4 regions of the Streptomyces sp. NPDC014882 genome follow, and region 2 is predicted to be linked to each of the others. Evidence: riboswitches for the same ligand, from Rfam matches in the RefSeq annotation. Region 2 holds a riboswitch; each other region holds the start of a gene.
The links. A riboswitch is a leader RNA that binds a small molecule or an ion and turns the genes downstream of it on or off. The one in region 2 is predicted to bind cyclic di-AMP.

Region 1 (7,432 bases), on a different contig from region 2:
GCCTCGCTCGCCGACCTCACCCGCTTCGACTGCCAGCCGCTGCCCGGACTGCTGGCCGAGAAGCTCCTCTCCCACAGCCCGCACCTGGACCGGGTCTTCTTCGGCAACAGCGGCACCGAGGCCGTGGAGACCGCGCTGAAGTTCGCCCGGTACGCCACCGGCAGGCCCAGGGTCCTGTACTGCGACCACGCCTTCCACGGGCTGACCACGGGCTCCCTGTCGGTCAACGGCGAGGACGGGTTCCGGGACGGCTTCGCGCCGCTGCTGCCCGACACCGCCGTACCCCTCGGCGATCTCGACGCCCTGGCGCGGGAGCTGCGCGAGGGCGACGTGGCCGCGCTGATCGTCGAGCCGATCCAGGGCAAGGGGGTGCACGAGAGCCCGCCCGGCTACCTGCGCTCCGCCCAGGAGCTGCTGCGCCGCCACAAGGCGCTGCTCATCGCCGACGAGGTGCAGACCGGCCTCGGCCGGACCGGCGACTTCTACGCCCACCAGCACGAGGAGGGGGTCGAGCCCGACCTGGTCTGCGTCGCCAAGGCGCTCTCCGGCGGCTACGTGCCGGTCGGCGCCACGCTCGGCAAGGACTGGATCTTCAAGAAGGTCTACTCCTCCATGGACCGGGTGCTGGTGCACTCGGCGAGCTTCGGAGCCAACGCGCAGGCCATGGCGGCCGGACTGGCCGTGCTGTCCGTCATGGAGGACGAGCAGATCGTCGCGAACGCCCGCGCGACCGGGGAGCTGCTGAAGTCCCGGCTCACCGCCTTGATCGACAAGTACGAGCTGCTCGCCGACGTCCGCGGGCGGGGCCTGATGATCGGCATCGAGTTCGGAAAGCCCCGCTCGCTGAAGCTGCGCGGCCGCTGGACCATGCTCCAGGCGGCCCGCAAGGGCCTGTTCGCGCAGATGGTGGTCGTCCCGCTGCTCCAGCGGCACCGCATCCTCACCCAGGTATCCGGCGACCACCTGGAGGTGATCAAGCTGATCCCGCCGCTGGTCGTGGGGGAGCGGGAGGTGGACCGGTTCGTGGCCGCCTTCACCGAGGTGATGGACGACGCGCACCAGGGAGGCGGACTCGTCTGGGACTTCGGCCGGACGCTGATCAAGCAGGCGGTGGCCAACCGGTAGGGCGGCGGGACCCTCTCCGAGAGTTCTTTGCCTCTCAGGCAAGAAATTTGCCGCAGAGGCAAAGGTGCGGCTGAATGAGGGTATGAGCCACCCCGCTGCGGAGGACGGGCCCGAGCCCGGACCGGTGCACGACCTCGGCGTCGTCGCGCCCCAGCTGCGCGCCCTGCGCCGGCGCGCCTTCCTCACCCTGGAGGGCGCGGCCCGCACGGCCGGGCTGTCGCCCGCCCACCTCTCCCGGCTGGAGACCGGGCAGCGCCAGCCCTCGCTGCCGATGCTGCTCGCGCTCGCCCGTGTCTACGGTACGACCGTCTCGGAACTGCTCGGCGAGAGGGTCGCCGACCGGGACGCCGTCGTGCGCGCCGCCGACATGGAACCCACCCACGCGGGCGGCTGGACCTACCGGCAGTCCGGCGCCCCCGGACGGGGCATGCAGGCGCTGCACGTGCAGGTGCCGTACGGCTCGCAGAGCGACATCGTGCGGGTGCACCCCGGCGAGGAGTGGCTGCACGTCCTGCGCGGGCGGCTGCGGCTGCGCCTCGGGGACACCACCCATCTGCTCGGGCCCGGCGACAGCGCGCACTTCGACTCGCTGACCCCGCACCGCATCGCCGCCCAGGACCCCGACGGGGTCGACCTGCTGTTCGTCCACACCCTGTTGCAGAGCCCGACGGCCGCACTGTGCCTCGGCCCCACCCCTGGAGAGACGCCATGACCGACATGGAGGAGAAGTTCCCCCGGAGCCTGTGGATCCGGCTGATCATCTACATCGCGGTGGGGCACCTCTTCGCCGGGTTCCTCTGGCTGCTGTTCGAGGTCGGCGCCAAGCAGTAGACCGCCGGGCGGCGGAGCGCGGAGCCGCAGACCGTCGAGTGGCGGTCCGCCGGGCCGCAGACCGCCGGGCGGTGGAGGCCGGACGCCGGGAGCGCCCGCTCAGTCGAGCAGGTGCTCCCGGAGCCGTTCACGGGTCTCCGGAGCCAGCCCGAGGCCCTGCTCCAGGTAGGCCTCGACGCCGCCCCAGGTGTCCTCGATGGTGTGGAACGCGGCCGCGAGGTACTCGGCGCGGGCGTCGAAGAGGGGGCTCAGCAGCTCCATGACCTCGGGGGAGTACGCCTCGGCGGAGGTGCCGCTGCGGCGCACCTTGTAGCGGCGGTGCTTGGCGTTGGACTCCAGGTAGTCGGCCAGGATCGCCTCGTGCTCCACGCCCACCGCGAGCAGCGTCACGGCGATGGACAGGCCGGCCCGGTCCTTGCCCGCCGCGCAGTGCATGAGCGCCGGGACGCTGTTCTCGGCGAGCGAGTGCAGCACGCGCGAGTGCTCGCCCGTGCGCTCCGTCATGATCGAGCGGTAGGAGGCGATCATCCGGCCGGCCGCCTTGCCTTCGCCGAGGATCTCCCGCAGCTGGTCGATGTCGCCGTCGCGGACCATCTTCCAGAACTCGGCCCCGTCCGCCGGGTCGGAGAGCGGCAGGTTCACGTTGCGTACGCCCGGCAGCTCGACGTCCGGGCCCTCCAGCCGCTGGTCCGCCGCGTTGCGGAAGTCGAAGACCGTGTGCAGGCCCAGCGAGGCCAGGAACGCGGCGTCCTCGTCGGTGGCGTGCGCGAGGTGGCCGCTGCGGAACAGCACGCCGTGGCGGACCCGGCGGCCGTCGACGGTCGGCAGGCCGCCCACGTCCCGGAAGTTGCGCACTCCGGCCAGCTCGGGCTCGGTCGACGGGATCTGCTGCGTCACGGGGGCTCCTCCCGGTCATGGGTCCCGGTCGGCGCGACTCGGCATGGCCACCGGAACACCTCTTGACCATACGACACGGATGCCTGGGGCAAACGGATCCCCGACCGGGCCTCCGGGACCCCCGCCGGTCCTGTGCGCGCCAGGGTTCCGGCCCCGGGCTACCTCAAGGGGCCGATTGTCCGTTCACGCCACATCTGGGGTTTCTGCCCGAATTGAAGCCTTCGTTCCAACTCGCTCTGGAATAAGGCGTTCTGTGGTTCCCGTGCGTGAGCAGCGTCATATCCGTGACCCTGCGTCGCCCGTCATGCTCACGTAATACGACTGTTTCTCAAGGTTGTTCACCGGAAAACCGGCCTTTCGATTGACGCAGGGTGACCGGGAATTCCCCCGGGGGATCAAGAGGAAGCCCCGGTGAGTACAACCTTCGCTTGTCCCTGTGCGTCGTGGTCGCTTACGTTCCAGACCAATCCGGACGGACGCCCAATCCTGCCGCCGCCCGGAGCCCGCACACTCACCCGTGAACGGCAGGAGCGGGGGACCCACAGGCAGTACCGCCTGTTCCGGTCTCCGGAACGGCTAGGGGTAAAGCCGCGCCCCGGCGCGGCCGGACATCTCCAGTCCGCACCCGACAGCTCACCTCGCAGGCGCCGGAGAGGAATTCGCCATGCCCGCCAAGGGTAAGCACCGCCGTCCGAAGCCCCAGCGCTTCACCCGCTCCATCGCCGCCGCCGGCACCGGTGGCGCCGCGCTCGCCCTCCCGCTCATCGGGGCGACCGGTGCGCACGCCGCGCCGTCGCAGTCGGCGACGCAGGCGGTCTCCGCGGTCTCCGGGCTCTCCGCCGCCCCGGAGAAGGCCGTCCAGGCCGTCCCCGCGGCGCAGACGTCCGCGCGGTCCGCCACGGGCACCACCACCTACACGGTGCGGTCCGGCGACTACCTCTCCAAGATCGCGGACGAGCAGGACGTCAGCGGCGGCTGGACCCGGCTCTACGCGGACAACCGCGAGGCCGTCGGGGAGGACCCGTCGCTGATCCACCCGGGTCTGAAGCTGTCGATCGGCAAGAAGGCCCCGACGGGCACGACCAAGTCGCCGTCTCCTTCCTCCGGTTCTTCCGGTTCCTCCTCCTCGTCGAAGCAGTCCTCGGGCTCCTCCGCGAAGTCGTCCGGGGCGTCGGAGTCGTCGCGGTCGTCGTCCTCGAAGTCCTCCTCCTCGGACTCGTCGGACTCGTCGAAGGCGTCCTCCTCGAAGGCGTCCACCACGCGGGCCGCCGGGAACGCCACCGCCGCCACCGGCTTCGCCCTCCCGGTGTCCGGCGCGACCGTCGGCACCCCGTACAAGATGTCCGGCAGCATGTGGTCCAGCGGGTACCACACCGGCGTCGACTTCGTCGTCCCTACCGGCACCTCGCTCAAGGCCGTCGGCGCGGGCACGGTCGTCTCCGCGGGCTGGGGCGGCGCGTACGGCAACCAGGTCGTCGTCAGGCTCGCCGACGGCTTCTACGCCCAGTACGCCCACCTGTCCTCGCTCTCCGTCTCGGCCGGCCAGTCCGTCTCCGCCGGCCAGCAGGTCGGCCTCTCCGGCGCCACCGGCAACGTGACCGGCCCGCACCTGCACTTCGAGATCCGCACCGGCCCCGGCTACGGCTCGGACGTCGACCCGGTCGCCTACCTCCGCTCGCACGGCGTCTCCGTCGGCTGACGCACCTCCCGGCCTCCCGCCGACACGCCGCCGAAGGCCGGTCCCGATTCCCGGGACCGGCCTTCGGCGTTCCGGCCTCCGGTGTTCCGGCGTTCGGCGTTCCGGCCTTATTCCCGCATTGGCCAAGTCTTTAGGAGTGGCTTATCTCACCGCCCGTCAACCCCTGCCTACGGTCGCGTAGGTCACATTCGAAGGTGAATCATGAACGGCTGTGGCAGACGATTCGAAGAATGACAACAGCTCAGTGATCGGGTCGTACGTGGCGGTGGGGGACAGCTTCACCGAGGGCGTAGGCGACCGCGGTCCCGACGGGGGGTTCGTCGGCTGGGCCGACCGGTTCGCGGTGCTCCTCGCGGACCGGCGGCCCGAAGGCGACTTCCGGTACGTCAACCTCGCGGTGCGCGGCAAACTGCTCGACCAGATCGTGGCGGACCAGCTTCCGCGAGCGGTCGAGCTCGCGCCCGACCTGGTCTCCTTCTGCGCGGGCGGCAACGACATCCTCCGGCCCGGCACCGACCCCGACGAGGTCGCCGAACGCTTCGAGCGGGCGATCGCGGCCCTCACCCGGGCGGCCGGCACCGTCATGGTGACGACCGGGTTCGACACCCGCGGCGTCCCCGTGCTCAAGCATCTGCGCGGCAAGATCGCCACCTACAACGGGCACGTGCGCGCCGTCGCCGACCGGTACGGCTGCCCGGTCCTCGACCTGTGGTCGCTGAAGTCCATCCAGGACCGGCGGGCCTGGGACGGCGACCGGCTCCATCTCGGGGCGGAGGGGCACACGCGGGTGGCGCTGCGCGCCGGCCAGGTCCTCGGCCTGGAGGTGCCCGCCGACCCGGAGCAGCCCTGGCCGCCGCTCCCGCCGCGCGGCACCCTGGAGATCCGGCGCGACGACGTGCAGTGGGCGCGCGAGTACCTGGTGCCGTGGATCGGGCGCCGGCTGCGCGGGGAGTCCTCGGGCGACCACGTGACCGCCAAGGGCCCGCTCTCGCCCGACGACATCAAGATGCGGATCACCGCGGTGGCGTGAGCCGACCGGCGCGGCCGGCCGGTCCCGGCGGCGGCCGGCCGGCCGCGCCCCGAGCGGACCGAGCGTGGGTGCGGGTGCGGGTGGGAGGCCGAGGGTGGCCCTGCCGGGCAGGGCGGCCGGTGCCGCCCGATCCCCGCTCCCCGCTCCCCGCTCCCCGCTCCCCGCTCCCCGCCGCCCGGCGCCCGGTGGCGGTGCGCGGACCCGCCCGGCCCGGTCTCAGTGCTCCCGGTCTCAGTGGTCCCGGCCGCCCGACGGCTCCGCCGCCAGGCCCAGTTCGCGGCTCAGCGCCTCCTCCGCCCACTCCCGCACGCGGATCCGGGGCACCGCACCGTCGTAGGACGTGAGCTGTACGGCGAGGCCGTCGAGGAGGGCCGTCAGGCGCAGGGCCGTCCCGGCCGGGTCGGGGCAGCGGAACTCGCCCGCGGCCACCCCCTCCGCGATCACCTCGGCGAGCGCGGCCTTCCACCGCCGGTCGAGGCCGCGGGCGACCTCCCGCAGCGCGGGCTCGCGCAGCGACACCGCCCAGCCCTCGATCCACAGCCGCCAGCCCTTGGCCGACCCCGTGGGGGCGTACCAGCGCACCGCCGACCGCAGCCGGCGCAGCGCGGTCGTCCGGCGGCCCAGCAGCCTGCGCAGGTGGGCCAGGTCGCCCTCGGCGGCGTAGGCGAACGCTTCGGCGACGAGCCGCTCCTTGGTGGAGAAGTGGTAGAGCACCAGCGCGTTGCTCACGCCGAGCGCCGAGGCCACGTCGGCGATCCTGACCGCCGCCACGCCCCGCGCCTCGATCTGTTCGACGGCCGCCCGCAGCAACTCCTCGCGCCGCTCGGCCACACTCAACCGGACCCTTGCCACGCCGTCACCCTACACAGGGCCCGCGACCTGCGCGGACGCCGTCAGCGGTGGTGGCCGAAGCGCTCCGCGACGGCCGCCAGCCGCTGCTCGGCGAGGGCGTGCGCGGCCTGGCGCGGGGTCGTCCCGCCGGACTCCGCGCGCTCCAGGACGCGTTCCACCAGCGCGCGCATCGAGCGCCGCGTGTGGGCGAACGCCTCCGCGGCGTCCGCGCCGATGTCGCCGAACAGCGTCCACCACCACCAGGCGTTCGTACCGGAGTTGACGACGACGTCCGGCAGCACGCTCACCCCGCGCGCGTGCAGCAGTTCCTCCGCCTCGGGCAGGACCGGCATGTTGGCCGCCTCGGCGATCCAGCGCGCGGTGATCCGTTCCTGCTCCAACGGCCCGATCGCGTACGACACGGCGGCCGGCACCAGCACCTCCGCCTCGGCCGACAGCCAGGCGTCGCCCGGGAGTTCGGCGAAGCCCGGGCGCAACGCCCCGCGGTCGACGGTTCCGTGGGCGTCCCGCGCGGCCAGCAGTTCCTCCACGTCGAGGCCGGCCGGGTCGGCGATCGTGCCCTTGACGTCGGCGACGGCCACCACCGTCAGCCCCGCGCGCGCGAGGAAGCGCGCCGTCGCCCCGCCCATGGTGCCGAACCCCTGGAGGGCCACCCGGGTGCCGGCGTACGGCACCCCGGCCCGGTCCAGGGCCGTGAGCACGGACTCGGCGACCCCGCAGCCGCCCACCAGTTCGTCCAGGCCGATGCCGTCCACCTCCACCGCGAAGGCGTCCGCGAGCCGCTCGCGGGCCGCGCGCTCGTCGTCGAGCAGCGGATAGACGGCCTGGACCGACGACACCAGCCCGGCCTCGGCGGCGGCCCGGTCGACGACGTCCTGGCTGAGTCCCAGGTCCTCGCCGGTGGTCCAGCAGCTCTCGACGTACGGCCGCACCGCCCGCAGGTAGCGCACCAGCAGCCCGTACGCCTCCGGGTCCCGGGGATCGCAGTCGATGCCGCC
Region 2 (7,432 bases):
GGTGGAGCCGGGCTCGCGGGTGCTGCTGGACGCCGGGACCACCACCGTGCACGTGGCCGAACACCTGGCCGCGCGCGGGCCGTTGACGGTCGCGGTGCTCAGCCTCCAGGCGGCGGTGCGGCTGGCCGACCGGCCCGGCGTCGAGCTGCTGGTCGTCGGCGGCCGGTCGCGGCCCGGCGAGCGGTCCCTGGTGGGGCCGCTGGCGCTGCGGACCCTGGAGTCCCTCGCCTTCGACCTGTTCGTCATGTCCATCGGCGGGGTGCACGCCCGGCACGGCTGGTCGGAGTTCTCGCTCGACGACGCCGCCGTGAAACGGGTGGGGCTCGGCCAGGCGGACCGCACGGTCGCGGTGGCCGACGCGACGAAGCTGGGCGTGCGCGCCTTCAACCGGGTCGCCCCGCTCGACGCGGTCCACGCCTTCGTCACCGACGGCGCGGCGGCCGGCCCCGACACCCACCCCGCGGGCCCGCAGACCCTCCGGGCGCTGCGCGAGGCCGGAGTGGAGACGCTGCTGGTCTGAGACGCCGGTCACCGCCGGCCCAGGACGTCCGCCCGCCCACCGAGCCGAGGAGTGAGCCCGTGCCCCACCCGCCCCTGATGATCCTCGTCGCCGGCCCGTACCGCTCGGGCACCGGTGACGACCCCGCGAAACTCGCCGCGAACGTACGGGCCATGGACGAGACCGCCCTCGTCCTGTTCCGGGCCGGGCACCTGCCGGTCACCGGCGAGGCGCTGGCGCTGCCCCTGCTGGAGGCGGCGGGCGGCGGCGGTCCCGGCGACCCGCTCTTCGACGAACTCTTCCACCCCGTCGCCGAACGCCTCCTGGACCGCTGCGACGCCGTCCTGCGGATCGGCGGCCCCTCGGCGGGCGCGGACCGGATGGTGGAACGGGCCCGCACGCGCGGCAAGGACGTCTACACGGACCTCGCCGGCGTGCCGGCCGCCGGCGGCGCCCGATGACCGCCCCGGCGGGCCGGCCCGGCATCGACGTCCCCGACCCCCGCGGCCGCACCGGACTCGACCGCCAGGGCCGCGACCTGACGGGCAACGCGCGCGTGCGCGTCGTCGACGTCGAGGTGCTCGCCTGCGACTGGTCGGTGCTGCGCCGCACCACCTTCGACTACCGGCACGGCGACGGCCACTGGAGCCGCGAGCGGCGCGAGACCTACGACCGCGGCGACGGCGCGACCATCCTGCTCTACGACCCCGACCGGCGCACGGTCCTGCTGACCCGTCAGTTCCGGCTGCCCGCGTACGTCAACGGCCACCCCGACGGCATGCTGCTGGAGGCCGCGGCCGGGCTGCTGGACGGCGACGACCCGCGGGAGGCGATCCGCCGCGAGGCGGTGGAGGAGACCGGCCGGACCGTCCACGAGGTCGAGCACGTCTTCGACGCCTTCATGAGCCCCGGCTCGGTCACCGAACGCCTGAGCTTCTTCGCCGCCCCCTACGACGGCTCGGCGCCGGGCGCGGAGCGGGCCGGCCTCGCGGCCGAGGGGGAGGACATCACGGTCGTGGAACTGCCCTTCACCGAGGCGCTCGCCCTGGTCCGCACCGGCGGGATCGCCGACGCGAAGACCATCATGCTGCTCCAATGGGCGGCGCTGGACGGGCCGTTCGGCCCGATCCGGCCGACGGGAGGGAGCCGGGCGCGTCCCGGCCGCTGAGGTCGGTGATCTCGGTGATCTCGGTCAGGTCGGCCAGGGGCAGCGTGTGCCGGGTCGTCAGGACCTTGGCCCGCAGGTAGCGCACGTTGTGCGGGGTGGTGAAGACGCCGGTGGGCACCCGGTCGCGGACGCCGACGCCCCGCTCGCGGAGCTGCTCCGCCTTGTCGGGGTTGTTGGACAGCAGGTCCAGCTCCGTGACGCCCAGGGCGCGCAGCATCTGGGCGGCGGCGGTGTAGTCCCGGGCGTCCTCCGGCAGCCCGAGGGCGGCGTTCGCCTCGTAGGTGTCGAGGCCCTGGTCCTGGAGGGCGTACGCGTCGAGCTTGTTGTAGAGGCCGATGCCGCGGCCCTCCTGTCGCAGGTAGAGCAGGATTCCGCCGCGGTCGGCGATGCGCTCGACCGCCTCGCGCAGCTGCGGGCCGCAGTCGCAGCGGGCGGAGCCGAGGACGTCGCCGGTCAGGCACTCGGAGTGCAGCCGGACGAGCGGGACGGGGCCCGGGTCGCCGAGGACGACGGCGACGTGCTCGCGGCCGTCGGCGAGGCCGTGGAAGGTGACGAGTTCGGCGTCCACCGAGTAGCCGTCGTGGAAGCGCAGCGGTACCCGGACGCGGGCGCGCTGGGTGGCGGCGGGAGTGTCGGGCATGCGGGTTCTCCGGGTCCGGGGCGGTGCACACGTCTTCTGCTTCAGATTTGAAGCAGATCTACGGTCCGTGACCCTACCCCATGCTTGAAATTTGAAGCAATGGAGCGGTGCGGTGGCTCACGGGCGGAGCCGCCGGCTCACGGGGTCCCGGAGCAGGGTGAGGAGCGCCGGCGCCACGGCGGGTCCTCGGGGGCGGCCTCGCCGCCGTCTCCCTGAAGGCCCCGCGCGATCCGGGTGAAGATCTCCTCCAGCTGCCCCACCTGCTCGGACGTGAGCCGGTCGAAGAGCAGGCCGCGCACGGTCTCGACGTGGCCGGGCGCCGCCCCCTCCAGGACGGCCATGCCCTCGTCCGTCAGGACCGCGACGCTTCCCCGCCGGTCGGAGGGGCAGTCCTCGCGCCGCACCAGCCCGTCCTTCTCGAGCCGCGTCACGGCGTACGTCAGCCTGCTGCGGGTGGCCTTCAGGTGCTCCGCCAGGTCGGTCATGCGCAGCCGCCGCTCCGGCGCCTCGGAGAGATGGGCGAGGATGGAGTAGTAGGCGTGGGGCATGCCGGCCTCCTGCTGGAGCTGCCGGTCGATCGCGTCCTCCAGGAGGAGGTATCCGGCGATGTACGCGCGCCAGGCGCGCTGCTCCTCGGGGGTGAGCCAGCGGGTCGTCATGCGGCCAGTGTAGTTTTGTTTCAAACTTGAACCAAGAGTTGCCGTGCCGCCGAGCCCTCGTCCCCGCCGCTCACCGGCCCCGGCCCGACACCGCTCCGGTCCCGTTTCCCACCTCTGCTCCGTCCCCCGCTCCGACTCCGCCCCCCGCTCCGACTCCCCCAGCTCCGATTCCGCCCCCGTCCCCGATCCCGGAGAGACCCGCGCCGATGCCGTACCCGTACGTCCTGCTGTCCGCCGCCGTCTCGCTCGACGGCTACCTCGACGACACCGGCCCCGACCGGCTGCTGCTGTCCGGCCCGGCCGACTTCGACCGGGTCGACGAGGTGCGGGCCTCCGTCGACGCCATCCTGGTCGGGGCCGGCACGATCCGCGCCGACAACCCGCGCCTGCTGGTCAACTCGCCCGCCCGCCGCGCCGCCCGGGTGGCCGCGGGGAAGCCGGAGTACCCCCTGAAGGTCACGGTCAGCGGGACCGGCGAGCTGGACCCGGCGGCACCGTTCTGGCACACCGGCGGGGAGAAGGTCCTCCTCACGACCGACGCCGGTGCGGACCGCGCCCGTGCCCTCGGCCTCGCGGCGGACGTCGTCGCGCTGGGCCCCGGCCTCGACTGGCGGCGGCTCCTGGAACACCTCCACGACGTGCGGGGCGTGCGGCGCCTCATGGTCGAGGGAGGCGGCACGGTCCACACCCAGCTCCTCCGGGAGGGCCTCGCCGACGAACTCCAGCTCGTCCTGGCCCCCCTGTTCGTGGGCGACCCGGACGCGCCCCGGCTGTTCGGCCCCGGCGGCTACCAGGGCGGGCGCCTGCGGCTGACGGGGACCCGGCGCATCGAGGACGTGGTCCTCATGACGTACGAGCCCACCGCACCCGGCGCCGGGCCGCTGCCCGCCGCAGCCGACCGGCACTGGCTGGCCCTCGCCTGCGAACTGGCCGCCGCCTGCCCGCCGTCGCGGACCGCGTTCAGCGTCGGCGCGGTCGTGGTGGCCGCCGACGGCACGGAACTGGCCCGCGGTCACTCCCGCGAGGCGGGCGATCCGGTCGTCCACGCCGAGGAGGCGGCCCTCGCCAAGATCGACCCCGCCGACCCCCGGCTGGCCGGCGCGACCGTCTACAGCAGCCTGGAACCCTGCGCCCGGCGCTCCTCCCGGCCGGCCCCGTGCGCCCGCCTGATCCTCGACGCCGGTGTGCGCCGGGTCGTGACGGCCTGGCGGGAGCCGGACACCTTCGTCACCGACGCCGACGGGAGCGGTCTGCTGGCCGCCGAGGGCGCGGACGTCGTCGTCCTTCCCGAGTACGAGGAGCGGGCGAAGGCACCCAACGGCCATCTGCTCCGCGGGACCACCTGACCGCGGCACCACCTGACCGCCGGCCCACCTGGCCGCGGGGCCCCGCCCGGATCTCCGACCGGCCCTCCGTCCGTCCGCCGGCCTGCCTCCGGCTCGTCCCCCGTCCGGCCCCGTCCGGCCCCCCGGATCCGGCCGTGGTTCTGGGCGTCCCCCGCATGGCGTAGACTGGTGTCACACCGACGCGGGGTGGAGCAGCTCGGTAGCTCGCTGGGCTCATAACCCAGAGGTCGCAGGTTCAAATCCTGTCCCCGCTACTCAAGGCCGAGGGCCGGAATTCCGATCAAGGAATTCCGGCCCTCGGTGCGTCGGGGCGACCTTTCCCGTCACGCATCGTGAACGCTCCGGAGCCCTGCGCATAACGTTTGAGTCACCATCAAAACCCAGATGACTCCTGAACGTTTCAGGCGGACGGTCAACTCGCCCGTTTTTCACCGGTCCTGGGCTGAAAGTCCAGGCCGTCAATGTTGTTGATCAAGCCGAACGGCTTGGAATCCCGCCCCTGCGTCTATTAACGTTCGATAACGCAGCGCGGTCGTCCCAGCCGTCACAAGAGACGGCTCCGTGCGCACGCGCCGAATCCCGCAAGGGAACCGGGGAACCACCAACTTGGGGTGAATCGCGCGGAAGCCGCCGTACAGTCACGGCCGGTATACGCGCGTAGGAGACCTTCCCGCTCCGAACCCGTCAGCTAACCCGGTAGGCGACGGAAGGAAAGGAGCGCGCCCGCGTGGCGTCCAACCGGCCTGCCCCAGAAGCCCCCGCCGTGCCCGGCCAGCAGACCTTCGGCTACGGCACCTACCGTGCCGACGAGGGCCCCTGGGAGGAATGGAACCCCACCGCGGACTCCGTTCGTCCGGTACGCGGCAAGCACCGCGTCGCCAAGCAGCGCGGCGGACTCGCCCGCAGCTCCACCGTTCTCGGCGTCGGCGTCATAGCCGCCGTCGGCGGCGCGGGCATGGCCAGCGCCAACACCGGCAAGTCGCCGGTCTCCATCTCCATGCCGGACCTCCCCTCCGTGGGTTCCCTCATCTCGGACGACGACACCACCCCCGAGGTGGAGACGGCGCCCGCGCTCAGCACCTTCGGCGCCGAGACCGTCGCCGCCGACAGCGCCGGCAGCGGTGCCGACGCCGGAGAGGCGCTGCGCAACCGGATCATGGCGCAGGCCGAGTCGCAGCAGACCCAGGTCGAGACCAAGGCGCAGGAAGCCGCCGAGGCCGCCGCGGCCAAGGCCGCCACCGAGGCCGCCGCCAAGGCCGAGAAGGAGGCCGCGGCCAAGGCCGAGGCCGCCAAGAAGAAGGCCGCGGAGGAAGCCGCCAAGAAGGCGGAGGCCGAGCGCCTCGCCGAACTGGCCAAGCAGTACACGCTGCCGACCTCCTCGTACACGATCACCTCGACCTTCGGTCAGGCCGGCGCCTACTGGTCCTCCGGGTACCACACCGGCCTCGACTTCGCCGCCCCCACCGGCACGCTCCTCAAGGCCGTGCACAGCGGCACCATCACCTCCGCCGGCTACGACGGGTCCTACGGGTACAGGACCGTGCTCACCCTCGAGGACGGCACCGAGATCTGGTACGCCCACCAGTCCTCCATCGGCGTCAGCGTCGGCCAGAAGGTCGCCACCGGCGACGTCATCGGCCGCGTCGGTGCCACGGGCAACGTCACCGGGGCCCACCTCCACATGGAGGTCCACCCCGGCGGCAGCACCTCCGGCATCGACCCGGCCGCCTGGCTCCGGGACAAGGGGCTCAACCCCTGAGGCCACGCCGGACGTGCTCCCCGGCGACCCGGACTCCTGCCGGGTGCCCCTGAGAGCCCTCCCGGTTTCCCGCCGGTTCCCCGAGAACCTCCTCGGGGGACCGTCAGGGCTCCCGAGGTCTTCCGGGAAGCGTCACGGGGGCCGGTGAGGTCTGCACCCGGACGTTTCCCGGATGTTCGTGAACCCTGGCCGAAGGCGCGGAATGCGCGCCTTCGGCCAGGGCGTTGTCACCGGGCATGACTTCTCTGCGCAAGCTCGGCTCCTCCGACCTCGAGGTCTTCCCGCTCGCCCTCGGCGGCAACGTCTTCGGCTGGACCGCGGACGAGACGGCCTCCTTCGCCGTCCTCGACGCCTACACGGCCGCCGGCGGCAACTTCGTCGACACCGCCGACTCCTACTCGGCGTGGGTCGAGGGCAACCGCGGCGGCGAGTCCGAGACCCTCATCGGCAAGTGGCTCACGTCCCGCGGCAACCGCGACGACGTCGTGATCGCCACCAAGGTGAGCCAGCACCCCGACCATCAGGGGCTGACCGGCGCCAACATCAAGGCCGCCGCCGACGCCTCGCTGCGACGCCTGGGCACCGACCGCATCGACCTCTACTACACCCACTTCGACAAGCCCGAGGTGCCCGTCGAGGAGATCGTCGGCGCGCTCGACGAACTGGTCAAGGCGGGCAAGGTGCGGCACATCGCCGCCTCCAACATCTCCCCCGCACGCCTGCGGGCCTCACTGGAGTTCTCCGACCGCGAGGGCCTCGCCCGCTACGTGGCGCTCCAGCCGCACTACAACCTGGTCTCCCGCGACACCTACGAGGGCGGACTCCAGGACCTGGTCGCCGCGTCCGGCCTCGCCGCCGTGCCGTACTACGCGCTGGCGTCCGGCTTCCTCACCGGCAAGTACCGCCCCGGTACGACGGTGGACAGCGCCCGCGCCCAGGGCGCCGCCCGGCACCTGGGGACCGAGCGGGGGCAGAAGGTGCTCACCGCCCTGGACGAGGTCGCCCGCGCCCGTGACGCCGAGGTCGCCACGGTGGCCCTGGCCTGGCTCGCCGCCCGGCCGACCGTAGCCGCCCCGATCGCGTCCGCCCGCACGGTGGACCAGCTCCCGGCGCTGCTGGCGGTGGCCGACCTGAAGCTGACGGAGGCGGAGATCACCCGCCTCACGGAGGCGTCCGCCTAGGGCGTGTTTCGAAAGTGGCGTCGTCTGCCCGAAGGGCGTCCCGGCGGCGTCCGGCGCGCGCGATCGCACGACGGAGGGCCGCCCCGACACCGGTGGTACCGGGGCGACCCCGACAACGCGGCCGGAGGTGCTTCTTCCGGGAGAGTGCGTGCCAGGCGTCGCCGGGCCGGGGGCGCCCTC
Region 3 (7,432 bases), on a different contig from region 2:
TCGTAGTTCGGGTTGAAGTCGACCGTGTCCTCGTCGATGGACTCGGTCATCAGGCTCGTCGCCGCGGTCTGACGGCACTCGGTGTACCGCATGGCGGCCGGCGGGTCGTCGTTGCCCAGCGAGCCGAAGTTGCCGTGGCCGTCGACCAGGGGCACGCGCATGGAGAACGGCTGGGCCATGCGCACCAGGGCGTCGTAGATCGACGTGTCGCCGTGCGGGTGCAGCTTGCCCATGACCTCGCCGACGACGCGCGCGCACTTCACGTAGCCGCGGTCGGGGCGCAGGCCCATCTCGTTCATCTGGTAGACGATCCGGCGGTGGACGGGCTTGAGGCCGTCGCGGGCGTCCGGCAGGGCGCGGGAGTAGATGACCGAGTACGCGTACTCGAGGAAGGAGCCCTGCATCTCGTCGACGACGTCGATGTCGAGGATCCGCTCCTCGTACGAGTCGTCGGGCGGCGGGGTCTTCGTGCTGCGGCGGGCCATCGCTGCCGGCTCCTCCTGTTTCCTGGTCGCTCGCCTGCGGGGCGCTCACGTCGGTGTCGACGCGCGTCCTTCGGCTCACTCTTGCTCTTGCTGAGGCGTGTGACGGGATCTCCGCGGACCATTGTGGACCGTGGCACCGACAGTGCGTCCCGGGGCCCGGGCGTCGGCGACCGGACCGGCCGGAGAGGCACCTCGTCCACGGCTGTCCGCAGGCTACGCGATCTCGCTCTCGGCGTACGCCGCCCGGGAACTCCACCGCCGCTCCGCACGCTTGCATACAGTGGCAGGACCAGCAGGAAAAACCGGCAGGACCGGCAGGAAAAACGCGGTTTCGACGACCGCGCCCGCGATCGGAAGGACGTACATGCCCATGGGTCACACGGCCACAGCCCAGGCAGGCTCCGGGGGCCTGACAGCGACCGAGCACCGCCTGGCCAACGGCCTGCGCGTGGTGCTCTCCGAGGACCACCTGACCCCCGTCGCGGCGGTGTGCCTCTGGTACGACGTGGGATCGCGCCACGAGGTCGAGGGACGCACCGGCCTCGCCCACCTCTTCGAGCACCTGATGTTCCAGGGGTCCGCCCAGGTCAAGGGCAACGGCCACTTCGAGCTGGTCCAGGGCGCGGGCGGCTCGCTCAACGGCACGACCAGCTTCGAGCGCACGAACTACTTCGAGACCATGCCCACGCACCAGCTGGAGCTCGCCCTCTGGCTGGAGGCGGACCGCATGGGCTCGCTGCTGGCCGCGCTGGACGACGAGTCCATGGAGAACCAGCGCGACGTCGTCAAGAACGAACGCCGCCAGCGCTACGACAACGTCCCCTACGGCACGGCGTTCGAGAAGCTGACCGCCCTCGCCTACCCCGAGGGCCACCCCTACCACCACACGCCGATCGGCTCGATGGCCGACCTGGACGCGGCGACCCTGGAGGACGCGCGTGCGTTCTTCCGCACGTACTACGCGCCCAACAACGCCGTGCTGTCGGTCGTCGGCGACATCGACCCGGAGCGGACGCTCGCCTGGGTCGAGAAGTACTTCGGCTCCATCCCCGCCCACGACGGCAAGCCCCAGCCGCGTGACGGCTCCCTGCCCGACGTCCTCGGCGAGCAGGTGCGCGAGGTCGTCGAGGAGGAGGTCCCGGCCCGCGCCCTGATGGCCGCCTACCGTCTGCCCCAGGACGGCACGCGCGCGTGCGACGCGGCCGACCTGGCGCTCACCGTGCTCGGCGGCGGCGAATCCTCCCGCCTCTACAACCGCCTGGTCCGCCGCGACCGTACGGCCGTGGCCGCCGGCTTCGGTCTCCTGCGCCTGGCCGGGGCGCCCTCCCTGGGCTGGCTGGACGTCAAGACGTCCGGCGATGTCGAGGTGCCCGTCATCGAGACGGCCATCGACGAGGAGCTCGCCCGGTTCGCCGAGGAGGGCCCCACCGACGAGGAGATGGAGCGCGCCCAGGCCCAGCTGGAGCGCGAGTGGCTGGACCGTCTCGGCACGGTCGCCGGCCGCGCCGACGAACTGTGCCGGTACGCGGTGCTGTTCGGTGACCCGCAGCTCGCCCTGACCGCCGTCCAGCGGGTGCTGGACATCACCGCGGAGGAGGTCCGGGACATCGCCCGGGCCCGCCTGCGCCCGGACAACCGCGCCGTACTGGTCTACGAGCCCACCGAGCCCACTGAGCCCGCCGAGCCCGCCGAGAACACCGCCGACGAGGACGAGAACGAGGAGGCGGCCCAGTGACCGAGCTCGCCGCGATGGACTTCCACCCCCAGCCCCAGGCGGGCGAGGCCAGGCCCTGGGCGTTCCCCGCCCCCGAGCGCGGGACGCTCGACAACGGCCTGACCGTCCTGCACTGCCACCGTCCCGGACAGCAGGTCGTCGCCGTCGAGGTCATCCTCGACGCCCCCCTGGACGCCGAACCGGCCGGTCTCGACGGCGTCGCCACGATCATGGCGCGGGCCTTCTCCGAGGGCACCGACAAGCACTCCGCCGAGGAGTTCGCCGCCGAGCTGGAGCGCTGCGGCGCCACCCTCGACGCGCACGCCGACCACCCCGGCGTCCGCCTCAGCCTGGAGGTCCCGGCCTCCCGGCTGGCCAAGGCCCTCGGCCTCGTGGCCGATGCCCTGCGGGCGCCCGCGTTCGCCGACAGCGAGGTCGAGCGCCTCGTTCGCAACCGTCTGGACGAGATCCCGCACGAGCTGGCCAACCCCTCCCGGCGTGCCGCCAAGGAGCTCTCCAAGGAGCTGTTCCCGGCGACCGCGCGCATGTCGCGTCCGCGCCAGGGCACCGCGGAGACCGTCGAGAAGATCGACTCCGCCGCCGTACGCGCCTTCTACGAGAAGCACGTCCGCCCCGCCACGGCCACCGCCGTGGTCGTCGGCGATCTCACCGGGATCGACCTCGGCGCGCTCCTGGGCGACACCCTGGGCGCCTGGACGGGCTCCGCGGCCCAGCCGCGACCGGTGCCGCCCGTGACCGCCGACGACGCCGGGCGGGTCGTCATCGTGGACCGTCCCGGCGCCGTCCAGACGCAGCTGCTGATCGGCCGCATCGGCGCCGACCGGCACGCGCGCGTGTGGCCCGCGCAGGTGCTCGGCACGTACTGCCTGGGCGGCACCCTCACCTCCCGGCTGGACCGCGTCCTGCGCGAGGAGAAGGGCTACACCTACGGCGTGCGCTCCTTCGGGCAGGTCCTCAGGTCCGCGCCGGACGGTTCGGGCGCCGCGATGCTCGCCATCAGCGGATCGGTCGACACCCCCAACACCGGTCCCGCGCTGGAGGACCTGTGGAAGGTGCTGCGCACCCTCGCCGAGGGCGGTCTGACCGACGCCGAGCGGGACGTCGCCGTGCAGAACCTCGTCGGGGTGGCACCCCTGAAGTACGAGACGGCCGCCGCCGTGGCGGGCACGCTCGCCGACCAGGTCGAGCAGCACCTGCCGGACGACTACCAGGCCACGCTGTACCGGCAGCTCGCCGCGACCGGCACCGTGGAGGCCACGGCGGCGGTCGTGAGCGCCTTCCCGGTGGACCGTCTGGTGACGGTCCTGGTCGGCGACGCGGCCGCGATCAAGGCACCCGTCGAAGCCCTGGGCATCGGTGAGGTGAAGGTCGTCCCCGCGGAGTAGCGACGCGGACCGGTGACCGCGAGGCCACGCGCGCAGGAGCCCTGGTGGACGGATCCGCCACCAGGGCTCCTCGATGTCCGAATTGAGGGAGAGGCGGCCCGTCTGCCCTGTGGCATGCGCTACAAAAGCCGCGTTCTGTTTGGGGATCGGCCGCCGCCGCGTCTACCTTCAACCGGGCTGTTCGTCAGGCAGTGCGCCGCATCCGCGGCACCGGACAGTCATCGCCGAGTCCCCGCGTGGCGCGAGCCAGGGGAGCCGGGGACCCAACCAGACAGTCCCTGGGGTGAATCGGACGCCCGCGCGCACCGCGAGGGGGTCCGTAGGAGACCTTCCTGCTCCGAACCCGTCAGCTAACCCGGTAGGCGAGAGGGAAGGAAAGGACCGCTCTACTTCATGGCGTCCACTTGCGCCACCGGGAAGCACCGTCGTCCCAGCAGGATGAAGCGCACCACCGCCCGCGCGGCGGGCATCGCGGCGCTCACCACCACCGGCGTCATCGGCACCGTCGCCTCCGGCCCCGCCCTCGCCGCGGAGAAGGCCGTCGAGCAGACCGGCCTCGTCCCGGTCGTCGCCATCGGTGACACGGTCGCCCAGCGGATCGACGACCAGGCCGCCGCGCAGAAGCAGGCCGCCGTGGCGGAGGCCGCGCGCGAGGAGGCCGCCGCCCGGGCCGCGGCGAAGGTCGAGGCGGAACGCGAGGCCCGGGTCCGTGCCGCCCGCGCGGCCGAGCGCGAACGCCTGAACACCTTCGTCTCACCGATCAGCGGCTCCTACGTCTCCACCGGCTACCGGTCCGGCGGTTCGCTGTGGTCCTCCGGCAGCCACACCGGCATCGACTTCCACGCCGCCACCGGCACCCCCGTGCACGCGGTGGGCCTCGGCACCGTCGTCGAGGCCGGCTGGGGCGGCGCCTACGGCAACCAGGTCGTGATCCGGATGAACGACGGCACGTACACCCAGTACGGCCACCTGTCGTCCATCGGCGTCTCCGTGGGCCAGAGGGTGACCCCGGGGCAGCGCATCGCCCTGTCCGGCGCCACCGGCAACGTCACCGGCCCGCACCTGCACTTCGAGGCCCGCACCGGCGTGGAGTACGGCTCGGACATCGATCCGGTCGCCTACCTCCGCAAGCACGGCGTGAACATCTGACAACGTACGGCGACAGATCGTACGGCCCCGGCCCCACGGCCGGGGCTTTCGTCGTTTCCGGGACCGCTCTGTCCAAAAAATATCCCTGGATTCCGGCCCGCCATCGGAAATTCCCGCCGGTTGCAATAGAGTCACGGAACACACGTCAATCGTCGACGTTTCACGGGGATTAAGGCGGAGGTCGGTCATGCGTATTCCGGCGCACTCGGTGTGCACGGCCATCCGGGACGACATCGTCGCGGGTGTCTACGAGCGCGGCGGCCGCCTCACCGAGGAACTCCTCGCGCGTCGCTACGGCGTCTCGCGCGTCCCCGTCCGGGAGGCGCTGCGCACGCTGGAGGCGGAGGGCTTCGTCGTGACGCGGCGGCACGCGGGCGCGTGCGTCGCCGAACCGACCGAGCAGGAGGCCGCCGACCTGCTGGAGATGCGCGTGCTCCTCGAGCCGCTCGGCGCCGCCCGGGCCGCCCAGCGGCGCACCGAGGCCCACCTCAAGGTGCTGCGCGGCCTCGTCCGGCTGGGCCAGGAGCGTGCCAGGCGCGGCGGCAGCGACGATCTGCGCTCCCTGGGGGGCTGGTTCCACGAGACCCTCGCCCAGGCCTCCGGCAGTCACGCCCTCACCTCGACGCTCACCCAGCTGCGCCACAAGATCTCCTGGATGTACACGGTGGACGCGTCGGCCGCCCCGGCGGAGTCCTGGGCGGAACACGGCGCGATCGTGGACGCGGTGGCGCGCGGCGACGGGGAACGCGCGCGGGCGGTGACGGCGCTGCACGTCGAGCGCGCGCTCCCCGCGCACCGGCCGCGCTTCCCGGGCGGCGACCGCCAGGACCGTGTGAGGACTTCGCAACACGTCGTCAACATGTCCGGCCTCCGGAATTAACACGAGAGCCGTATACAAAGAAGGTAATTCGGCGGAGAGGTATTTCCTCCGCTCTTTTTCGCCGCGCCTCCGTGTTTACGGTGGTGCTCTCTTCGTGCGCCTTTCGCGCGCCCGTCGCACAGCTTTCGTGCGTCCTGCGCGCACCCGTCGCACGTTTTTCCGTCCGCCTTTTCGCCCGTTCTTCGTGAGGCCTTCGCGGGCCCTGCGGAACATCCGCGGCGCGCCTCCAACGGTTTCCGCCCGGCCCGCCGTGCCCCGGAAACGGCGGAGCCGCGCCGCCCGGACGGGGCGACGCGGCTCCGGTCCGCCCGCGCGTGTGCGCGTGGCGGCCGGCTCAGACGGTCTCGGGAAGCTCCTCGAGCCCCTCGGCGACCAGCTTCGCCAGGCGGTCGAGGGCGACGTCCGCGCCCTCGGCCTCCGAGGCGAGGACGATCTCCTCGCCGCCCTGGGCGCCCAGACCGAGGACGGCCAGCATGGAGGCCGCGTTGACGGGGTTGCCGTCGGCCTTGGCGATCGTCACCGGGATGCCTGCGGCCGTGGCGGCCCGGACGAAGATGGAAGCGGGACGGGCGTGAAGGCCCTCGGCCCAGCCGACGTTGACGCGGCGCTCAGCCATGTGATGCTGCCCTTCGGTGTTCAGGTTGTCTAGACCAGTGTTCCACACGTGAAGCGTGCGGAGGAGGGGGCCGTGCGGCCCCCTCCCGGCGTGGGCGTCGGATCGCGGCCTCGATCCGACATCCGTCCCCCACAGACTGCCTCGCGCCGTTGCCGTACGCGAGCCGTAGTCTGGGGCCCATGCAGAGCGCGTCGGACCGCCACGAGTACCCCGCCCACTGGGAAGCCGACGTGGTGCTGCGCGACGGCGGCACCGCACGCATCCGCCCCATCACCGTCGATGACGCCGAGCGCCTGGTCAGCTTCTACGAGCAGGTGTCGGACGAGTCGAAGTACTACCGCTTCTTCGCGCCCTACCCGCGACTGTCCGCCAAGGACGTCCACCGCTTCACGCACCACGACTTCGTGGACCGGGTGGGACTCGCGGCCACGGTCGGCGGCGAGTTCATCGCCACCGTACGCTACGACCGCATCGGTGCCGACGGGGCGGCCGCCCCGGCGCCGGCCGACGAGGCCGAGGTCGCGTTCCTCGTGCAGGACGCCCACCAGGGCCGCGGTGTCGCCTCCGCGCTCCTCGAACACATCGCGGCCGTCGCGCGCGAGCGCGGCATCCGGCGGTTCGCCGCCGAGGTGCTCCCGGCCAACACCAAGATGATCAAGGTGTTCACGGACGCCGGCTACACCCAGAAGCGCAGCTTCGAGGACGGCGTCGTGCACCTGGAGTTCGGCCTCGAACCCACCGAGCGCTCCCTCGCGGTGCAGCGCGCGCGGGAGCAGCGCGCCGAGGCCCGCTCCGTACGGCGGTTGCTGGCGCCCGGCTCGGTCGCCGTCATCGGCACCGGCCGCACCCCCGGCGGCATCGGCCGCAGCGTCCTCGGCAACCTCCGCGAGGCCGGCTTCACCGGTGACCTGTACGCCGTGAACAAGGCCTTCCCCGAGGACCTCGAGGAACTCGACGGCGTGCCCGCCCACCGCTCGGTCCGCGACATCGACGGGCACGTCGACCTCGCGGTCGTGGCCGTCCCCGCCGACCGCGTCCCCGAGGTCGTCGCCGAGTGCGGCGAGCACGGCGTGCAGGGACTCGTCGTCCTGACCGCCGGGTACGCCGAGAGCGGCCCCGAGGGGCTGGAGCGCCAGCGCGAACTCGTGCGGCACGCGCGCGCGTACGGGATGCGCCTCATCG
Region 4 (7,432 bases), on a different contig from region 2:
CGCCGAGCGCCTCCGCCGCGACTTCCACGAGGGCACACGAGGGCACACGGGGGTCGGAGCCGTCCTCGGCGTGCCGACAGGAGGTCGGCCATGCAGGTCACCCGGGCCCTGGAGCCCTTTCTCCCCCACCGCCTCTGTCGGCGCCTGCTGCCGAGCGGACTGATGGGACTCTCCGCGACGCTCCTGAAGGCGACCGCCCTGGAACTCGCGATCCTCACGGGGCACCTCCTCCTGTACCCCTCCGGCATCGTCCAGGAGCGCCGTGGCGAAACCGTGCCCGCGCTCCCCCTGGACGGCGGCGCCGCGAGGACCGGGAGGGCCGGGGATCCGGCACGGCTGCCGACGCAGGGCCCGCCCCCGGTCGTCCTCCTGCACGGATTCATCGACAACCGCTCCGTCTTCGTCCTGCTGCGCCGCAGCCTCGCCCAGCACGGCAGGCACCGTGTGGAGTCGCTCAACTACTCGCCGCTGACCTGCGACATCCGGATCGCCGCCGAGCTGCTCGGACGGCACATCGAGGAGATCTGCCAGCGCACCGGCAGCAGTCGGGTGGACGTCGTGGGGCACAGCCTCGGCGGGCTGATCGCCCGCTACTACGTACAGCGGCTGGGCGGCGACGCGCGCGTGCGGACACTGGTCACGCTGGGCACCCCGCACGCCGGGACCCGGGTGGCGCCGCTGGCGAACGCCCACCCGATCGTGCGCCAGATGCGCCCCGGCTCGGAGGTCATCGAGGAACTGTCCCGGCCCGCACCCGGCTGCCGCACGCGCTTCGTCAGCTTCTGGAGCGATCTGGACCACCTGATGGCGCCGCTGGAGGCCGCCCGCCTCGACCACCCCGACCTCCTGGCGAAGAACGTGCAGGTGAGCGGTATCGGCCACCTCGCCCTTCCGGTGCACCCGGCCGTCGCGACCGGCATACGGGACGCCCTCGACGGAGACGGCACGGCGACGGACGCCACGCCCGGCACGCCCGGAGCGCACACCGGCGACCTGACAGTCGCCTGAGAACAACCGTCCGGACGACCGGAAGGCGTCACCGGCACTTCGCGATCGGACATCCGTCGCCGCTTTCGGCCACAAACAGACATGCGGTGGCATAACAGCCGCTCCGCGCGGCCGACTTACCCGCCCCACTCCGCACCGGGACGGTCGTCAGATTTCGAACAAATTTCGAACGTAGGGCCAAACCCGTGCCCGCCGTTCCCCGAAACCCCACCGAATGCCCTTTTCCCGCAGGCATGAAACCTGCGGAAGATTGTCGCGCCCGCATACCGCCGGGTACAGTCGCCGCACTGCTCTGGCAGCCCCTGTTGTGCTCTGGCAGACCCTGTTGTCTAGGCGAGAGAGAAGTTGGTGGACGACCGTCACCCGTCGGGGACCATGACCACCCCGGCTCCGGCTTCCGACGCCGCACCGGCGCACCAGGCGTCGTACGGCTCCCCGGAGGCCCAGTACGGCGACCTCACCACGTACCACGGCTACGGCTCCGGTGCCTACGACACCGGCGCGCACGCCACGGGCCACTTCGCGGCCGACCCCCTCTTCGGCCACATGCAGGGCGACGCCGCCCCGGCCGGGGTCCACGACGTCACGCAGTGGTCCACGGGCAGTCACCAGACCCTGAACCACGACCCGTACGCGGCCCAGCACCACGCCGCCTACGACACGGGCGCCTACGACACCACCGCCTGGTCCGCCGACCAGCAGCAGCTGTCGGGCATCCCGCCGCAGGCCACGGCGACCGACGGCGGCGGCTGGGGATCCCCCCTCGCGGAGAGCGACACCGGCACCTGGAGCGCGCCCGGGGACGCCGGCGCCCCCGCCGACCCGACCCAGCAGTGGGAATGGGGCACGCAGACCTTCGACACCGGCGCCTACGACGCCACGCAGTGGAACTCCGACGGCGGCGAGGCCGCGGAGAGCGGCGACGAGTACGCGCCGGACGAGTACGGCCCGTCGGGCGAGACCGCCCTCGACCAGCAGGCCGAGATCCCCTTCGACCAGCAGGCCACCGCCACCTTCGAGCAGGTCGGCCGCGACGGCCCCGGCGGCGACGAGCCGGCCGACGCCGCACCGTTCCTCCTCGACGACCAGGAGGAGGCCGTTCCGGCCCCGCTCGGCCGGGCCGCCACCCGCAACGCGAACCGCTCCCGGCGCCGTACGCCCGCGCGGCGCTCCGCGCTGCTGACGGTGGCCGTGCCCTCGGCGTGCGTCATGGGCGTCGCCGGTATCGCGGCGGCCTCGGTGGGCACCCTGACCGGTGGCGACGACCAGGACACCACGGCGTCCGCCTCCGAGGCGCAGGCGGTGAAGCCGTCCACCGCGAACAACATGCTGGACACCCAGCTCCAGACGCTCACCGCCGAGGCCGACGCCTTCGCCGACCGGGCCAGCCGCACGCAGGAACGCATCGACCTCAAGGCCCAGCAGGAGGCCGAGAAGAAGAAGGCGGCGGCGGAGGCGGCCCGCAAGGAGCGGCTGCGCCCCAAGTACGCGCTGCCGGTCGGCAACCACGGCCTGAGCGCCTACTACGGCCAGTCCGGCGTCAACTGGATGTCGCTGCACAGCGGCATCGACTTCCCGGTGTCCTACGGCACCACCGTGATGGCGGCGACCGACGGCACCGTCCGCACCCAGTGGAACAGCGCCTACGGCAACATGATGATCGTGACGGCGAAGGACGGCACGGAGACCTGGTACTGCCACCTCTCCAGCTACCGCGTCGCCTCCGGGACGACGGTGAAGGCCGGCGACCCGATCGCGTACTCCGGGAACTCCGGCAACTCCACCGGACCGCACCTGCACTTCGAGGTCCGGCCGGGCGGAGGCTCCGCGATCGACCCGCTGCCGTGGCTGCGCAGCCACGGGCTCGACCCGACGTAACACCCCTCGATCCCGCGATGAGCCCCCGCCGTCGGTCCGACGCCGGGGGCTCGCGCCGTGCGCGCTACAGCTTCTCCACCGGCGCGTAGCGCAGCAGCAGCCGCTTCGGCTTGGGCTCGCCGAAGTCGACCGTCGCCTCCGCGTTGGCGCCGGTGCCCTTCACGCCGACGACGGTGCCGAGACCGAACTGGTCGTGGGTGACGCGGTCGCCGACCGCCAGGGCGATCACCGGCTTCTCCGCGGTGCGCCGCGTGGCGAAGCCGGACGCGCCGGCCGCCGAGGAACGCGAGCGCGACGACAGCGAGGCCGCCACCCCGGACACCGGGCCGGAGGACACGGGCGAGGTCGCCCCCGTCCGCTTCCAGTCCACGTGCACGGCCGGGATCTCCTCCAGGAACCGTGAGGGCGGGTTGTACGACGGCTGCCCCCAGGCGCTGCGCAGCGCCGAGCGCGTCAGGTAGAGCCGCTCCCGCGCGCGGGTGATGCCGACGTAGGCCAGGCGGCGCTCCTCCTCCAGCTCCTTGGTCTGGCCGAGGGCGCGCATGTGCGGGAACACGCCGTCCTCCATGCCGGTGAGGAAGACGACCGGGAACTCCAGGCCCTTGGCGGTGTGGAGGGTCATGAGCGTGATGACGCCGGAGCCGTCCTCGCTCTCGTCCGGGATCTGGTCGGAGTCCGCGACCAGCGCGACCCGCTCCAGGAAGTCGGAGAGCGAGCCGGTCGCCTCGCCCTCGCCGGACTCCTGCTCGAACTCCAGGGCCACGGCCGCGAGTTCCTGGAGGTTCTCGATGCGGGTCTCGTCCTGCGGATCGGTGGAGGCCTGCAACTCGGCCAGGTAGCCGGTGCGTTCGAGCACGGCCTCCAGGACGGTCGCCGGTCCCGCTCCCGACTCGACGACCGTGCGCAGCTCCTCCATCAGCGTGTTGAACCGCTTGACGGCGTTCGTGGAGCGCGCGGCCATGCCGTAGGCCTCGTCGACGCGCTTGAGGGCCTGCGGGAAGCTGATCCTCTCGCGCTGGGAGAGGGCGTCGATCATCGCCTCGGCGCGTTCGCCGATGCCGCGCTTGGGCACGTTGAGGATGCGGCGCAGCGGGACCGAGTCCTCGGGGTTGGCGAGGACGCGCAGGTAGGCCAGGACGTCCCGGACCTCCTTGCGCTCGTAGAAGCGGACGCCGCCGACGACCTTGTAGGGCAGGCCGACGCGGATGAAGACCTCTTCGAAGACGCGGGACTGGGCGTTGGTCCGGTAGAAGACGGCGACGTCGCCGGCCTTGGCCTTGCCCGCGTCCGTGAGGCGGTCTATCTCGTCGGCGACGAACTGCGCCTCGTCGTGCTCGGTGTCGGCGACGTAGCCGGTAATGCGCGCGCCCTCACCCGCGTTGGTCCACAGGTTCTTGGGACGGCGGGACTCGTTGCGCTCGATGACGGCGTTGGCGGCGGTGAGGATCGTCTGGGTGGAGCGGTAGTTCTGCTCCAGCAGGATCGTGGTGGCGTCCGGGTAGTCCTCCTCGAACTGGAGGATGTTGCGGATGGTCGCCCCGCGGAAGGCGTAGATCGACTGGTCGGCGTCACCGACGACGCACAGCTCGGCGGGGGGCAGGCCGTCCTCGCCCGAAGGCGCGTCCACCGGCTGTCCGACGGAGCCGACGAGCTCCCTGACCAGGGCGTACTGGGCGTGGTTGGTGTCCTGGTACTCGTCGACGAGGACGTGCCGGAAACGGCGCCGGTAGTGCTCGGCGACGTCGGGGAAGGCGCGCAGGAGATTGACCGTCGTCATGATCAGGTCGTCGAAGTCGAGGGCGTTCGCCTCGCGCAGCCGCGACTGGTACATGGCGTAGGCCTGCGCGAGGGTCTTCTCGAAGCCGTCGGCCGCCTGGACGGCGAAGTCCTCCTCGTCGATCAGCTCGTTCTTGAGGTTGCTGATCTTGGCGCTGAAGGACTTGGGCGGGAAGCGCTTGGGGTCGAGGTCGAGGTCGCGGCAGACCAGGGCCATCAGGCGCTTGGAGTCGGCGGCGTCGTAGATCGAGAACGACGAGGTGAAGCCGAGCCGCTTGCTCTCGCGGCGCAGGATGCGCACGCACGCGCTGTGGAAGGTCATCACCCACATCGCGTTCGCCCGCGGGCCGACGAGCTGCTCGACGCGCTCCTTCATCTCGCCCGCGGCCTTGTTGGTGAAGGTGATCGCGAGGATCTGGCCGGGGTGGACGTGCCGCTCGCCGAGGAGGTGGGCGATGCGGTGGGTCAGGACACGCGTCTTGCCCGAGCCGGCACCGGCGACGATGAGCAGCGGGGTGCCGGAGTGGACCACGGCCGCGCGCTGGTTCTCGTTGAGCCCTTCCAGGAGCGCCGCCGCGTCGACCGGGGGGCGCGGGGCGCCGTCGCGGTAGTGGGTGTCCCGGTCCGGCGGCACGTCGAACTTCCCGCCGAACAGATCGTCCGGAACCGGTTCCGGAGAGTGATCGTCCTCGGGCGGCGGCGGGGGTTCCTCGTCGTGGCCGCGGGGGGCCTGGAGGTCCGCCAGGAAGCTGTCGTCAAAGAGGCTGCTCATCGCTCTCCGAGTCTAGGCCGCCCCACCGACAACCCGGAGCCGTCCGGGAAACATCCCGGCCCCTCACCTTCCGGCGCCCCCCTTGCACCGTCGGTGACCGCGGACGGCAAACCCTCCGGAGGTCACGAAAATGTATCGGGCATATCACCCACCAACCTTCACAGGGGGCACACCGGTTGGCTACCGTGCCGGGCAGGCCGCTCGACCCCTTCCGGCGAACCTCGCCGGGCCGCGCGGCCTCCGCCGAGTCCGGCGTGCCCCGCGGCAGCCGGAGCCGGGGACCCACCGAGACCTTGGGGTGAATCGGCTCACTCCCCTCCGGGGAGGACGGGCCGTAGGGCAACCCTTCCGAAGCATCCTCGCCCGAACCCGACAGCTAACCCGGTAGGCGGAGCATGGAAGGAGTCGCCTCCCTTGGCGTCGCAGCACCGCAAGCCGCGCTCCACGAGCACGCGCACGGCAGGCATCCGTACGCCCGCTCTCGCCACCGCCGCCCTCACCTCGGTGGCACTGCTCTCGCAGACGGCCACCGCCGCCCCCTCCGCCGACGACAGGCCGAGCCTGGAGGAGGTGGAGAAGAAGGTCGACGACCTCTACCGCCAGGCGGAGTCGGCCACCGAGAAGTACAACGCGGCCAAGGAGAAGACCGGCAAGCAGCGCAAGAAGGTCGACGCCCTCCTCGACGACGTCGCACAGCGCGCGCAGAAGCTCAACGACGCGCGCGAGGAGCTGGGGTCCTACGCCGCCGCCCAGTACCGCACCGGCGCCTCCGCCCCCGACACGGCGACCCTCCTGCTCGCGGACTCCCCGCAGGACTACTTCGACCAGACGCAGCTGATGGGGCGGGTGACCGACCGCCAGAAGGGCGCGGTCGACGACTACTTCGCCGACCAGGCGGAGACGATGAAGAAGCGCCGGGAGGCCTCCGAGAGCCTCCGGACGCTGACCGACTCGCAGGACGACCTGAGGACCGCCAAGGCCGCCGTCCAGAAGAAGCTCGGCTCCGCCCGCGCGCTGCTGTCGCAGCTGACGGCCGAGGAGAAGGCCCGGCTGGCGAAGATCGAGGAGCGGAAGCGGCAGGAGGCCGCCCGCAAGGCCGCCGAGCTGGCCGAACAGCAGGCGGCGCAGGCGGCGGCCGCGCGGCAGGAGAGCGCCGGCGCGTCGGATACGGCGGGCACCGGCACGTCGACGCCCTCCCCGTCGCCCTCCCCGTCCACGGGTTCCTCGTACGCCACCAAGGCCGAGAAGGCGCTGGCGTTCGCCCGCGCGCAGATCGGCAAGCCGTACGTGTGGGGTGCGACCGGTCCGGACTCCTACGACTGCTCCGGTCTCACCCAGGCCGCCTGGAAGGCCGCCGACGTCTCCCTGCCGCGCGTCACCTACGACCAGGTCGATGCCGGCACGACCGTCTCCCTCTCCGCCGCGCAACCCGGTGACCTGGTCTTCTTCTACTCCGACGTCACCCATGTCGGCATCTACGCCGGCAACGGCATGATGATCCACGCCCCGAAGCCCGGCGCGTACGTGCGCGAGGAGTCGATCTACTACGACGGGGAGTCGTCGATCCACAGCGTGGTCCGGCCCGCCTGACGAAGCACCGCGCGCGGGGCCGGACACGAGGTCGGGTACGAGGTCACGGCACCGCGCGCGTCCCCGCGCACCCCGCGCACCCCGGGTGTCCCGCACCCGCGCGTATTTCGCCGCCCCCGCGCGCGTGCCCCCGGCGAAGCCGCCGCACGCTGCCTAGCATCGGCGGCATGCCCCGCACCTCTTCCCTCCGCGCCTGGTGGGCGCGGCGTCCGCCGGCGGCCGGGGCCGCCGTGATGGCGACCGGCATCCTGTCGGTCGGCCTGCGGCAGACGGGGCACGACGTCCTGTCCCGCATCGCCCTGGCGCTGACCTGCGCGGCCTGGCTGGCGCTGGCGGCGGACTTCGTCCTGCGGCTGGTGCGGGAGCGCGACCGGTGGCGGGCCGAGGCGGTCACGCCGGGGTCGCTCA

Region 1: linked by a shared signal. The riboswitch ahead of ACF09K_RS25230 (peptidoglycan DD-metalloendopeptidase family protein) and the one ahead of ACF09K_RS11135 (M23 family metallopeptidase) in region 2 are both predicted to bind cyclic di-AMP.
Region 3: linked by a shared signal. The riboswitch ahead of ACF09K_RS24145 (M23 family metallopeptidase) and the one ahead of ACF09K_RS11135 (M23 family metallopeptidase) in region 2 are both predicted to bind cyclic di-AMP.
Region 4: linked by a shared signal. The riboswitch ahead of ACF09K_RS02010 (NlpC/P60 family protein) and the one ahead of ACF09K_RS11135 (M23 family metallopeptidase) in region 2 are both predicted to bind cyclic di-AMP.

What each region holds. Positions count from the first base shown of each region.
Region 1 is NZ_JBIBWL010000012.1:104,548-111,979, forward strand. Features, by position in the region: gene ACF09K_RS25210 (aspartate aminotransferase family protein) at 1-1,125, shown strand, start outside; gene ACF09K_RS25215 (helix-turn-helix domain-containing protein) at 1,208-1,837, shown strand; gene ACF09K_RS25220 (DUF6126 family protein) at 1,834-1,956, shown strand; gene ACF09K_RS25225 (tyrosine-protein phosphatase) at 2,056-2,853, opposite strand; cyclic di-AMP (ydaO/yuaA leader) riboswitch at 3,356-3,513, shown strand; gene ACF09K_RS25230 (peptidoglycan DD-metalloendopeptidase family protein) at 3,518-4,552, shown strand; gene ACF09K_RS25235 (SGNH/GDSL hydrolase family protein) at 4,797-5,582, shown strand; gene ACF09K_RS25240 (TetR/AcrR family transcriptional regulator) at 5,814-6,434, opposite strand; gene ACF09K_RS25245 (Glu/Leu/Phe/Val dehydrogenase dimerization domain-containing protein) at 6,476-7,432, opposite strand, start outside.
Region 2 is NZ_JBIBWL010000003.1:698,138-705,569, forward strand. Features, by position in the region: gene ACF09K_RS11100 (DeoR/GlpR family DNA-binding transcription regulator) at 1-520, shown strand, start outside; gene ACF09K_RS11105 (DUF4406 domain-containing protein) at 598-960, shown strand; gene ACF09K_RS11110 (NUDIX domain-containing protein) at 957-1,667, shown strand; gene ribA (GTP cyclohydrolase II) at 1,582-2,307, opposite strand; gene ACF09K_RS11120 (MarR family winged helix-turn-helix transcriptional regulator) at 2,445-2,966, opposite strand; gene ACF09K_RS11125 (dihydrofolate reductase family protein) at 3,173-4,312, shown strand; tRNA gene ACF09K_RS11130 (tRNA-Met) at 4,493-4,566, shown strand; cyclic di-AMP (ydaO/yuaA leader) riboswitch at 4,873-5,030, shown strand; gene ACF09K_RS11135 (M23 family metallopeptidase) at 5,040-6,071, shown strand; gene ACF09K_RS11140 (aldo/keto reductase) at 6,308-7,252, shown strand.
Region 3 is NZ_JBIBWL010000011.1:110,517-117,948, forward strand. Features, by position in the region: gene ACF09K_RS24130 (DNA topoisomerase (ATP-hydrolyzing) subunit A) at 1-485, opposite strand, end outside; gene ACF09K_RS24135 (M16 family metallopeptidase) at 850-2,220, shown strand; gene ACF09K_RS24140 (M16 family metallopeptidase) at 2,217-3,605, shown strand; cyclic di-AMP (ydaO/yuaA leader) riboswitch at 3,818-3,985, shown strand; gene ACF09K_RS24145 (M23 family metallopeptidase) at 3,999-4,754, shown strand; gene ACF09K_RS24150 (GntR family transcriptional regulator) at 4,942-5,634, shown strand; gene ACF09K_RS24155 (HPr family phosphocarrier protein) at 5,969-6,250, opposite strand; gene ACF09K_RS24160 (GNAT family N-acetyltransferase) at 6,430-7,432, shown strand, end outside.
Region 4 is NZ_JBIBWL010000001.1:448,278-455,709, reverse strand. Features, by position in the region: gene ACF09K_RS02025 (esterase/lipase family protein) at 91-1,008, shown strand; gene ACF09K_RS02020 (M23 family metallopeptidase) at 1,357-2,886, shown strand; gene pcrA (DNA helicase PcrA) at 2,951-5,434, opposite strand; cyclic di-AMP (ydaO/yuaA leader) riboswitch at 5,666-5,840, shown strand; gene ACF09K_RS02010 (NlpC/P60 family protein) at 5,849-7,024, shown strand; gene ACF09K_RS02005 (tellurite resistance/C4-dicarboxylate transporter family protein) at 7,192-7,432, shown strand, end outside.